DNA from 3 places in the Tuberibacillus sp. Marseille-P3662 genome. Region 2 is predicted to be linked to each of the others. Evidence: riboswitches for the same ligand, from Rfam matches in the RefSeq annotation. Region 2 holds a riboswitch; each other region holds the start of a gene.
What was found. A riboswitch is a leader RNA that binds a small molecule or an ion and turns the genes downstream of it on or off. The one in region 2 is predicted to bind S-adenosylmethionine.

Region 1 (3,946 bases), 1.4 Mb from region 2:
TTGTTAAAGACTTAGCAACGTCTGATACGATTGAATTAGTCAATTCGGTTAATGCCTATCGAATAGAAGGACAGAAAACAGCGGCTTTTGAGGTGTGTGAACAGCTCGGATATGCACCCGATATTTTATCTATACCAGTAGGTAATGCCGGAAATATTTCTGCTTATTGGCAGGGTTTTAAAGAGTATCACTCAGCGGCGGGCGCTGCCTTACCAAAAATGTACGGTTTTGAAGCGGAAGGGTCTGCAGCAATTGCTAAAGGTCAAGTGATTCAAGAACCGGAAACGATTGCGACGGCGATACGGATTGGTCATCCGGCCAGTTGGACGCTAGCAAACGCGGCAACGGATGAATCGGAGGGGATGATTGGCTGGGTGTCTGATGATGACATTATCGACATGTATCAAACCCTAGCTCGACGAGAAGGGGTCTTTGTAGAACCGGCTTCTTGTGCTGGATTGGCTGGCATTAAGCAGCAAGTGGCAGCGGGACAGGTGCCGGAAGGATCGACAGTGGTTGCTGTGATGACCGGAAATGGCCTCAAGGATCCGACAACAGCTTCTGAATGCTTTCAAAAATCGGGCAATATCATTCGAGGAGATGCTGACTATTTGAAATCTCAGTTGAAGGCGAGTGTCGCGCATGGCTGAGCGAATCGTGGTTAAAGTCCCTGGCAGCACGTCCAATCTTGGCCCTGGTTTTGATTCCATTGGATTAGCAGTGAACCGGTTTTTAACGGTCGAGGCAGTTATTGCGGATCAATGGCAGTTCGCATCTAATCTAGAAGGGATTCCTCTTGATAAAACCAATCTCATTTATCAGGTTGCTGCGGATGTTGCGAAATTATATGGACAATCGCTGCCACCGCTTGCTTTGACGATCTCAAGCGACATTCCTCCGGCCCGTGGATTAGGAAGCAGCGCCGCAGCTGTTGTTGCTGGTATTGAAGTGGCAGATGTCTTTGCTGGACTGAACTTGGATCGACAATCGAAGCTGAATATGGCCGCAAATATTGAAGGGCATCCTGATAATGTAGCCCCTTCCTTGTATGGGGGGTTGGTGATTGCGCACCAACCATTAGAAGGGGAGACGACGGTTGTTCCGATAGCGCCATCGGATGTTGACTTAGTGGCCTTCATTCCAGAACGACTATTAGAAACAAAAACAGCTAGGAGCGTGTTACCTGACACTCTCAAGCATTCGACAGCTGTGAAAGGCAGTTCAGCCGCTAATCTGTTTGTCGCCGCAGCTTTGCAAGGCGATTGGGTAACCGCAGGACGGATGATGGATGAGGACACCTTGCATCAGCCTTACCGGAAAGCGCTCATTCCAGAAATGGATCAAGTCATGGCTGATGCCAATGCGTTCGGCGCCTATGGTACAGCACTAAGCGGGGCGGGGCCAACGATGCTCGTATTCTGTCCGGTGAATGTTTCCGGACGATTTGTTACCCATTTAAGAAAACAGTATCCGGATCATCATTTGGAACAACTTAAAATCGTTCAATCAGGCGTCCATGTAGAGCCGCGAGCCACCTTGGATCCTGTTAAGAGTTTATAATCCTCCTGATGTGGAGGATTTTTTACTTTATTCATGTACACATCGTCCATGATAAGTAGTATAGTAGAAGGGTCATGATGTAGGAGGACAAGCGATGAATATTCAGATTCAATCGATGGACAAGCGCAGCGCGGTCCGCATATCACAATGGCACTATGAAGATCCATACAGTCTATATAATGTTGGTGAAGATGCCGTCGATGAATTTCTTGAGAACGACTACTATGCTGTGTTCGATCTGCAAGAGGGGCTGATCGGCTTTTTTTGTCTCGGACGTGTCGCACAAGTTCCTGGAGGTTATGAATGTCATGCCTACGAGAACCGGATGGATGTCATTGATATAGGTCTAGGCATGCGACCCGATATGACAGGTCAAGGGTTCGGATGTGAATTTATTCACCATTGTCTTATTCAGGCCAAAGACATGTATCCGCAAGTCAAAGTGTTTCGTTTGACCGTTGCCACTTTTAACTTAAGAGCGATTAAAGTTTATGAACGGCTTGGCTTTCAGGCTGGAATGCACTTCGTCAACCCAATCGGCCTTGAATTTATGACCATGTTGAAAAAGGCTGAATAATGGAACTTTAGTAAACGACTACTGAGTGCAATAGGTTTCGTCATTAAGCTTGGCGATAAGCCAAGTTTTCTTTATTGACATAGTCCTATCACCATGCTACAATTCAATCATTCTTTTAAAAACTTCATTCATATCAATCTCTTATCAAGAGTGGTGGAGGGTCTGGCCCTATGAAACCCGGCAACCTTTAAATGTAACTATATTTAAAACGGTGCCAATTCCTGCAAAGCAAGTGCTGCTTTGGAAGATGAGAGGAAGGACTTCGATTTCAAACGGTTAGCCTTTCTGCTCATTTGAGTGGGAAGGTTTTTTAGTTACAGGAAATATAGGAGGTGCATCATGATTCAACTAGAGAATCTCCACAAATCGTTTCAGACAAGCCATGGGACGATTGACGCTGTTAAAGACGTTAGCTTAACGATAGACGATGGTGAGATCTTCGGGATTATTGGCTATAGTGGTGCCGGGAAAAGTACATTAATTCGCTTGTTAAATAATCTTGAAGAGCCGACATCAGGTACTGTGACCGTTGCTGACAGAAAGCTCTCACAACTGAATAATAAGCATTTACGAAATGCTCGGCGCGACATAGGGATGATCTTTCAACATTTTAACCTTTTGTGGTCCCGTACCGTTCAGGAAAATATTGAGTTCCCCTTAGAGATTGCCGGTGTATCCAAGAAAAAGCGACAAAAGCGGTCTCAGGAATTGATTGAACTTGTCGGTCTTGAAGGTCGCGGTGATGCGTACCCATCGCAGTTAAGCGGGGGGCAAAAACAACGTGTTGGCATTGCGCGGGCCCTTGCTAATGATCCACAGGTGTTACTTTGTGATGAAGCGACATCGGCTCTTGATCCGAAAACAACAGATTCGATTCTCGATTTATTGGTCGATATCAATAAGACATTGGGCTTAACGGTTGTGATCATTACTCACGAGATGCATGTCATCCGGAAAATTAGTCATCGCGTAGCGGTAATGGAAGACGGTGAGGTTGTGGAACAAGGTGATGTGATCGATGTCTTTAAAAATCCAAAACAATCGATCACGAAAGACTTTGTAAAGCAAGTGACTGAGGCAGAAAACACAGAAGAGACCATCCAGTTCCTGACTGAGAAGTTTAGTGGTGGAAAAATTGTTAAGTTGACGTTTGTTGGTGAGAATACACACAAACCGTTCATTAATGAGTTGTTCCGGGAAACAAATATAAGCATCAATATTTTACAAGGCAATGTGTCACAAGCTCAAGGCAGTGCCTACGGAACCTTGTATTTGCAACTAGAGGGACAAGAAGCGGGTATTAATGAGGCGATTGACTATTGCCGCAAGCGGAATGTCGACGTGGAGGTGGTCAGCCATGTTACATGAATTATTTCCAAATGTTGATTGGCTGGAAATGTGGCAAGCCACCCTTGAGACACTATTTATGACGGTGATTTCCGTTGCCGCAACATTCATTTTAGGTATTATTTTGGGATTATTGTTATTTGTGACGAGCAAAGGCAATCTGTTTGAAAATGTGGTCATTAATAAAATGATCGCTGCCATTGTGAACATTTTTCGATCCATTCCGTTTATTATTTTACTGATTTTACTCATTCCGTTTACCGTCTTTCTTGTCGGTACCATGCTTGGTGCCAAGGCAGCTTTACCTGCTCTAATTATTGCGGCGGCCCCTTTCTATGCCCGGCTTGTTGAAATAGGGTTACGGGAAATTGACAAAGGTGTGATTGAAGCAGCGCAATCGATGGGCGCAACCAAGCTGCAAATTGTTCGTAAGGTGTTGCTGCCTGAAGCGATGCCTGCCCT
Region 2 (3,946 bases):
AGAAATAAGGCAAAGCAAAAAGGTATGTCTGCGGGAAAGTACCTGACTTTTTTAGATGCAAAAAAGCAAAATCGTCAATTGACCCTAGAGAAGGCGAAAACTTTAAGTGTTGCAGAATTAAATACTCCCCCTCCTTCAAATTCGACTGACCCAAAACCAGCGAATAAAGGGTTATTGGCGAAGGACCGTCAAAACAAAAATGAATCTGCTGAACAGACCCATGGTCAAAAGGCTAAGAAAAGTCAGTCATCCAATCATCAAGCAGATTCTAAAAAAGCAGCTACCGAAAGGCAGCATCATTCGATGGCGAACGACTCTAAGAAAGGTCATCAATCCTCAACAAACAAACAAGAGAAAAACAAACAAGCCAAGGATAAACAAGAGAAGAACAAGCAAGAGAAGAACAAACAAGAGAAGAATAAACATAAGGAAAAACAGCAAGGCAAAGCAAAGGTTACTCAACATCAAGGCCATGAACATAGACAAAAGAAGGGAATTCAATCGCCTGGCAAAGGTCAACCTATCCGTGTTGAAAAAAGAGGTGTAAAATGATACTTAGAGAAATTTTAGATGCTTTTATCCATACCCTTTCATTAAAACCGGTTTTAGAGCCGTTGTATAAAGATAAGCCGATGACTATTAATATCCAATCAACCCATGAACAAGTCTGGATGCGACTGAACCAAGAAGGGGGTCACGTCCTTGAGTCTAATCCCGAAACGGCTGATGTGTTTTTGAGCGGTCAGGATAAAGTGATTGAAGCAGCTATGACAGGCGCTGAACCTATGCTTTCATTGCAAAAAAATGGCCACCTTAATACACAAGGTAGCCAGAACCATTTGCTAGCGCTCGAATCGCTTTTTTTGTTAACAGGTCACAAGTCCCACTTATTTCATAACCATTGATAATGACCGGATAATCTCATAAAAGGACGCTTTGTCACCGAACGAATCGAAGATGTTATGCTGCTGATCTAAAATCACGGTTGTGGGCACCCCGCTGCATTGATAATCATCATAAGTGGTTGTCCCATTATCTTTTAAAACTGGAAACGGTAACTCGTGATTGTTCATGAATTCAACGCCATTAGCGGCATCCGCTTCTCTGCCTGTAACATTAATCGTGAGAAAGGCTAAGGCATCATGATCCATTGTTTGGTAAAAATTTGTTTTCTTTGGTAGGTCTTTTTGACAATCAGGACACCATGATACCCAGAATGTAATCATTACGGGCTTTCCCTGATAGTCCGATAGTGATACGAATTCATTTGTTTGAGCATTAATGAGGTTAAAGTCGGGTGCTTTCATGATTTTCAACACCTTTCAGATAGTCACTAATACTATCATGCCTTAAAATAATATAGTTGACAATCCAATTGTATAGCGCTATTATTCAGAATAATATTAAATGTTTCTTATCCAGAGAGGTGGAGGGTCTGGCCCTATGAAGCCCGGCAACCACCGGAGATGTTCCGGAAAGGTGCCAAATCCTGCAGGCAGAAGGCTTGAGAGATAAGGTTAGTGATCTGATTGAATAACCTCTGTCTCTTAGGCAGGGGTTTTAATAATTTTTTAGTTTTTTGATAAAAATGCATTGACAAAATATTTGGGCATTGGTATTATTTTTATTAATAAGTTGATGCGTTAACTTAATAAAGTGATTCTTATCCAGAGAGGTGGAGGGACTGGCCCTGTGAAGCCCGGCAACCCCGGAAATTGTTCCGGAAAGGTGCCAAATCCTGCAGGTATCATGCCTGAAAGATAAGATAGGCCCATATCCCAACCTCTTATCTTTTCAAGGTAAGAGGTTTTTTTTCATTGAATACCGGCTTTTTGGCCGAAAATATAGGAGGGTATTGTTTTATGACAGATCAAGACAAGCAGTATGCGTTAGAAACGGTGTTATTACACGGTGGACAGGAACCAGATTCAGCGACAGGAGCGAGAGCTGTACCTATTTATCAAACCACATCTTATGTTTTCAACAGCACTGAACATGCGCAGGCTCTATTCGGATTAGAAGAGCCGGGAAACATTTATACCCGCATCAATAATCCAACAGTTGAGGTGTTTGAGAATCGGTTAGCGCAATTGGAAGGTGGTGTCGGTGCGCTAGCAACCGCATCAGGGGCAGCAGCGATTACTTATGCTATTTTGACCATGGCTCAAAGTGGCGATGAAATTGTTGCAGCTTCGGAATTATATGGCGGAACATATAGTCTTTTTGCGAATACACTTCCTAGATATGGAATCAATGTGACGTTCGTGGATCCCAATGATAGCAATCAACTTAAGTCAGCAATAACTGATAAAACAAAAGCTGTTTTTGCAGAAATTATCGGTAATCCTAGTTTGAATGTTCTGGATATTGAAACGGTAGCTGGTATTGCGCACGATAATGGTATACCTTTAGTTGTCGATAATACATTTGCAACGCCTTATGCTTGCCAACCGATTAAGTGGGGAGCCGACATCGTCGTTCACTCAGCAACAAAATGGATAGGCGGTCACGGTAACTCAATTGGAGGTGTGATTGTCGACGGAGGGACCTTTGATTGGGCTAACGGACGCTTCCCTGATTTTACGACACCTGATGAAAGTTACCATGGTTTGCGCTATGCCCAAGATTTGGGTGCGGCGGCTTTTATTACGAAAGCAAGAGTCCAACTCTTAAGAGATACAGGGGCGGCTTTAAGTCCATTTAATGCGTTTTTACTATTACAAGGACTTGAAACTTTGCATCTAAGAATTAAAGCGCATAATGACAATGCGGAAAAAATCGCTGAATACCTAAAAAATAGTAAAAACGTAGATTGGGTGCTACATCCAAGTCTTCCTGAACATCCGGCGTATGAGCTGGCTGATAAGTATCTTGATAACAGTGCAGGATCAATCGTCACATTTGGTATCAAAGGTGGTCGTCAAGCGGGTCGAGAGTTAATCAATAATATTGATCTGTGGTCGCACTTGGCTAACGTTGGTGATGCCAAATCCTTAATCATTCATCCAGCAACAACCACACATCAGCAGCTGAGTGATGAGGCACTCAAAAATTCTGGTGTTACCGAAGATTTAGTTCGCTTATCTGTAGGAATTGAAAACATCGATGATTTAATTGCAGCGTTAGATACAGCACTTGATTATGCTGTCAAGCAAGCGAATCCGTCAACGATTGGGTGATTTTTATAATAAGGCTCTGTTAAACGTAACTGTTGATTCTAGCTCCAGGCGTTCGCTTTCCGCGGGCAACGCTTCAGCCTCCTCGGAAGACAACCACTTCCTGCGGGGTCTTCAGCTGTTGCTTTTCCCGCAGGAGTCTCACGCCTTCCTCTCCAATCAACGAAGGGCAAACAACAACAATGACCTTTAACATAGCCTATAACAAAAGGGGATAACAGCCGATGAAAAGAAGTTTAAGCGAACGATTAGCAGAAGGCCCTGTGATTTGCGGTGAAGGTTACTTGTTTGAGTTGGAACGTCGAGGTTATCTGCAGGCAGGATCCTTTGTACCTGAAGTGGCACTTGATAATCCTGAGGCATTGAAGCAAACCTATCGGGATTATATGAATGCGGGTTCCGATGTTGTATTAGCATTTACTTACAATGCTCATCGTGAAAAGATGCGGATTATTGACAAGGAAGATTTGTTAGAACCGCTTAACCGTCAAGCCATTCGCTTGGCTAAAGAAGTTGCGCAGGAACACCCGGAAGAGGAAGCCTTAGTTGCTGGGAATATCTCCAATACCAATATTTTTAATCCAGATAATGAGGCATCTAAACAGCAAATTCGAGACATGTTTGCTGAAATGATTAGTTGGTGCGTTGATGAAGGCGTTGACTTCATCAACGGTGAAACATTTTATTATCATGAAGAAGCGTTGATTGCATTAGAGGAAGTACAGAAGCAAGGTCTTCCTGCTGTCATTACATTAGGTCTTATGGGTGAG
Region 3 (3,946 bases), on a different contig from region 2:
CATTTTGACTTGTGTCCTGATCTGACGAATCCTGCCGGCTCAAAGCAATACCTAATATGATAAAGACAAGAAGCAATATAAACACGGTCCCCAAAACTATCCACTGCCGCTGTTTTTTTGTCTGTTTTGCTTTGTCTCTTTGTATACGTCGCTGCTTCTTTTTTGCTTGTTCGTGATTCTTAGTCATGGCGAATCCCCCCCATTTCTTTCTATTTATAAACTATCTTACCAGACAAATTCAAAAAATAGTTTGAAGACTTTATGAAAACTGAGTCAAATAATATCATATGAATCTTCACTATTATATCAAATTAAAGATGGGACATACAGTATCTTTACATACATAAAAAAAGCCCTCACATGTAGGACTTTTTAGTTACTCTGATAAACGTTATCGATTTTAACATTTGGATCATTCATGGGACTCGCCGCTGTCAGAACGAACTTTTGGGAAGTAATCAAAGATATCCCGTGTTTCCATAGCATAAGCTAGGCGCAAGGTCCAATCCAAATAGTCAGTCGTTTCGCTAATCCGTTCTAAATCTTGATCAATTTGTTCTTGCAGCTCCTCTGATTCTGTATTGTTTCTTAGTTCAAGAAGATCAGGTCGAGCTTTTTCCGTTGCTTTTAGCAAAACACTTCTTTCCTGACGTAATTTTTTCGCAAAGAAGTTTAAATAGTTCTTAAAAAAGTCCTTTTCAGCGATGAAATGATCTTTTCGTTGCCCCTTTTTCCAAACCTTACTGACCATCTCGGTATCCATCAATTCTCTAAGACCGTTGCTAACGCTGCCTTTGCTCATCGCCACTTGTTCTTTAATTTCATCCATGGACAAGGGACGATCGGAAAAGTAAAGTAAGCCATAAATCCGCCCTACGGAAGGTGTAACGCCATAAATCACCATGGTTTGAGCTATCGCACTGATCACCACATCACGTGATTCTTCTAATTGAGCCTCTTCTTCATTCACAGCCTGTCACCCCAAATCTATCGGTTAAATTATTTTATAAACCACAATCAAAAAGTTATAATAAAAAGGCTTTGCCATGACCCATTAAACCAGTTTTTAATCCTGTTTTTCAAGTAGTTAAGAAAAAATTTTATAGGCAAAATAAATTTTATAGATAAAATTGGGTGAAGAAAGACAGCCGTATGGCTGTCTTCCTCATTCATTAGTGTCGAGGTTCAAACGTCTTACAGTCCGTTTCCTCTTGGTCTGAGGCTTTTGTCCCATTATGACTGATGACATAAATGGCATCAGCATGACACTTGTTACCTTCTCCCCAATAGACACAATTTTCAACTTCACACAATACATCTTTTGCCAAGAGAATCCATCCCTTTCGTCATTAGATGATTGATGCATGATTAGTTTCTGATGAACTAAGCAAAAAATACATACAAATTCATTGACATCAGTGCCTACTGTAGAATATATTAGATTTATTATAAAAAAAATGAAGCTTACTTCTTATTTAGAGAGGTGGAGGGACTGGCCCTTTGAAACCTCGGCAACGGATCCATATGGATACCGTGCTAATTCCTGCGGTGATTCGCCGAAAAATAAGAAGAGACGGATGAATAAAGCCTGCCAATCCCTCTTCTTATTGATGAAGAGGGATTTTTAATTGTATTCGTATGATCATTATTATAAGCAACGAAGGGAGTTATACAAAAATGGCGATTGCAACTTTTGGCGCTGGATGCTTCTGGGGTTCAGAAGCCTTTTTCCGGGACGTTGACGGTGTGAAACAGACAACAGTGGGTTATCTTGGAGGGGATTACGAAAATCCGTCCTATGAAGATGTGAAATCAGGAAAAACCGGTCATGCTGAAGTCGTTCAAGTTGAATTTGACCCAAATGTGGTCAGTTATGATGCCTTGCTCAACTTATTTTGGGAAAATCATGACCCAACCCAGCTTAACCGACAAAGTGACGACGTTGGGGAACAATACAGATCCGCTATTTTTTATCACGACAACGATCAAAAAGCAGCCGCTGAACGGTCAAGGGCAGATAAAGTTAATTCTGGTGCCTACAAGCGTCCCATCGTAACCGAAATTACACCAGCTTCAACGTTTTATAAAGCTGAAGAGTACCATCAAGATTATCTGCAGAAGAATGGTCTGGCCAGCTGCCATATATAAAATGAACCAGATACGTTAAAGCAGCCATTGCCCATATAAGAGCGGTGGCTGCTTTGTTTATTCTATAACATGGAATTGGCTATTTTTAAACCAGTAGTCCTCCAGAACTCACATGGGTAGAAACACTTCTCTTGTCAGAAATGATATTTGCCTCCTAGTAGAGAAACAATCACAGCCAGTATATTCAAGATGACAAGCAAAGAAAGACTAATGGTGACTGTTTTTTTGGGGAAATTGATTTGTCTTTTCCTTTTCCTGATGAAGTACACTAACAGGAAGCCCACTAATCCTATAACATATACAATGCTAATCATCTTAACAGCTAAAAGTAAAACAAGAGAAATAGGTCGCTGACTCTTTATATATTTTTGCAGATTTTCTTGCAATGCATTTTTTATCAGCGGTTGATTATAGCTTTCTCCATTTTGTCTTTTTTTCTGAATGATTAAAGCTGCGTAGCCCGATGTATAAGCCGTCGCATATGACACCCCTGTATCAAGCGTCATTTTGTTATCGAACCAAAGAGAAACAATGTCTTCCCCCGGGGCATACACATCAACTTTCTTCTTCTTAAACTCATCGGAATATATCTTACCTTCCGTATTCAGCATGCCTACACTAATGACTTCAGGGTATGTTCCTGGATAAGAATTATGTGTGTCATCGGGATATAGAATATTTCCTGATGAGGCAATAATAATGATGTTTTTGTTAGCTGCCCTTTTGATTGCCTCATGTAGTTTAGAGTTCCCTTTTTGGAATTCTAAACTAATGTTAATGACATTAACGTTTTGTTTAATTGCCCAGTTAATTCCATCAATGAGGTTCTCATATTTAACGTTTCCATTTTCATCGGCCACTTTCGCAATATATAAGTCAGACTTGGGAGCAATACCGCGCATGTTAAAATGGTTTTCTCGTGCACCAATAATCCCGGTAATCTTCGTGCCATGACCATTATCAACATCAAATTTTTCCGGATCATTGCCCACAAAATTTCTGCCTTTGATAACTGAAAGGTCTTTACTTTCCCTATCAATTCCCGTATCCAGTATGGCGATTTTCACATGTTTCCCCGTAATATTTTTTTGATACCACTTATGAAGACTACCGCCGATTTCTTGCTGAGCAAATTCTGGTTTACCTTTCTCTTGCTCCATTATTGTTCTAGAATCATCTTTTTCCTGCTGTTCACCAGCGCATCCAGCCAATTGTGATAAACATAAAGTAAACAAAAGGATGACAATGATGTGCTTTTTCATGATATGACATCCTTTTTACGGGAGTTTTTGATACCATTTGTGTGTATTCCAGTATTTGCTATGTCCTATTAGGGGTGAACAGTTACGCTTATATGCTTTGCAGTAACGCAATGCGTCAGTTGCCATTCCAGGTACGCAAAGTGCAATTCCAACTGTGATTTTATAGCAATCTGATGTAATAAAATTTTTATGCCCATACCCATTGTCATCCAAACAATAAGGCCAGCCACCACCCGAAATTTTTCCATCTTGTTTGTCGGTTGAGTGATCTATATAAATGAGAGATTCAGGGATCTTTTTACTTTGCTCCTTTTCTATATTTTTAGCTATCGGATGACCGCTTTTGCCTAGAAGGCACAGTTCCATCCATAAAGTCCTTTAGAGAATCAACGGGCCTTTTCACAAACCTAGATTTAAAACTTAGGCTAAAAAACAGAACCTTCGCTTAGCTGAGATTGTTTTCTCTACGGAATGAAATTGAACTTCTTAATCCCAAAAGTCAATCACAGGTTTGTCATCCCTGAAAGCTCTACGTC

Region 1: linked by a shared signal. The riboswitch ahead of B9Y89_RS16060 (methionine ABC transporter ATP-binding protein) and the one ahead of B9Y89_RS08690 (O-acetylhomoserine aminocarboxypropyltransferase/cysteine synthase family protein) in region 2 are both predicted to bind S-adenosylmethionine.
Region 3: linked by a shared signal. The riboswitch ahead of msrA (peptide-methionine (S)-S-oxide reductase MsrA) and the one ahead of B9Y89_RS08690 (O-acetylhomoserine aminocarboxypropyltransferase/cysteine synthase family protein) in region 2 are both predicted to bind S-adenosylmethionine.

What each region holds. Positions count from the first base shown of each region.
Region 1 is NZ_FXBS01000006.1:1,474,451-1,478,396, reverse strand. It holds gene thrC (threonine synthase) at 1-650, shown strand, start outside; gene thrB (homoserine kinase) at 643-1,560, shown strand; gene B9Y89_RS16065 (GNAT family N-acetyltransferase) at 1,655-2,137, shown strand; SAM riboswitch class I at 2,276-2,391, shown strand; gene B9Y89_RS16060 (methionine ABC transporter ATP-binding protein) at 2,477-3,505, shown strand; gene B9Y89_RS16055 (methionine ABC transporter permease) at 3,495-3,946, shown strand, end outside.
Region 2 is NZ_FXBS01000006.1:38,170-42,115, forward strand. It holds gene B9Y89_RS08675 (anti-sigma-I factor RsgI family protein) at 1-552, shown strand, start outside; gene B9Y89_RS08680 (SCP2 sterol-binding domain-containing protein) at 549-905, shown strand; gene B9Y89_RS08685 (TlpA disulfide reductase family protein) at 888-1,307, opposite strand; SAM riboswitch class I at 1,412-1,518, shown strand; SAM riboswitch class I at 1,661-1,767, shown strand; gene B9Y89_RS08690 (O-acetylhomoserine aminocarboxypropyltransferase/cysteine synthase family protein) at 1,863-3,179, shown strand; gene B9Y89_RS08695 (homocysteine S-methyltransferase family protein) at 3,401-3,946, shown strand, end outside.
Region 3 is NZ_FXBS01000002.1:29,275-33,220, forward strand. It holds gene B9Y89_RS00270 (DsbA family protein) at 1-187, opposite strand, end outside; gene B9Y89_RS00275 (GbsR/MarR family transcriptional regulator) at 413-970, opposite strand; gene B9Y89_RS00280 (DUF1540 domain-containing protein) at 1,173-1,328, opposite strand; SAM riboswitch class I at 1,469-1,570, shown strand; gene msrA (peptide-methionine (S)-S-oxide reductase MsrA) at 1,678-2,148, shown strand; gene B9Y89_RS00290 (S8 family serine peptidase) at 2,283-3,410, opposite strand; gene B9Y89_RS00295 (hypothetical protein) at 3,426-3,776, opposite strand; gene B9Y89_RS19500 (phosphotransferase) at 3,914-3,946, opposite strand, start outside.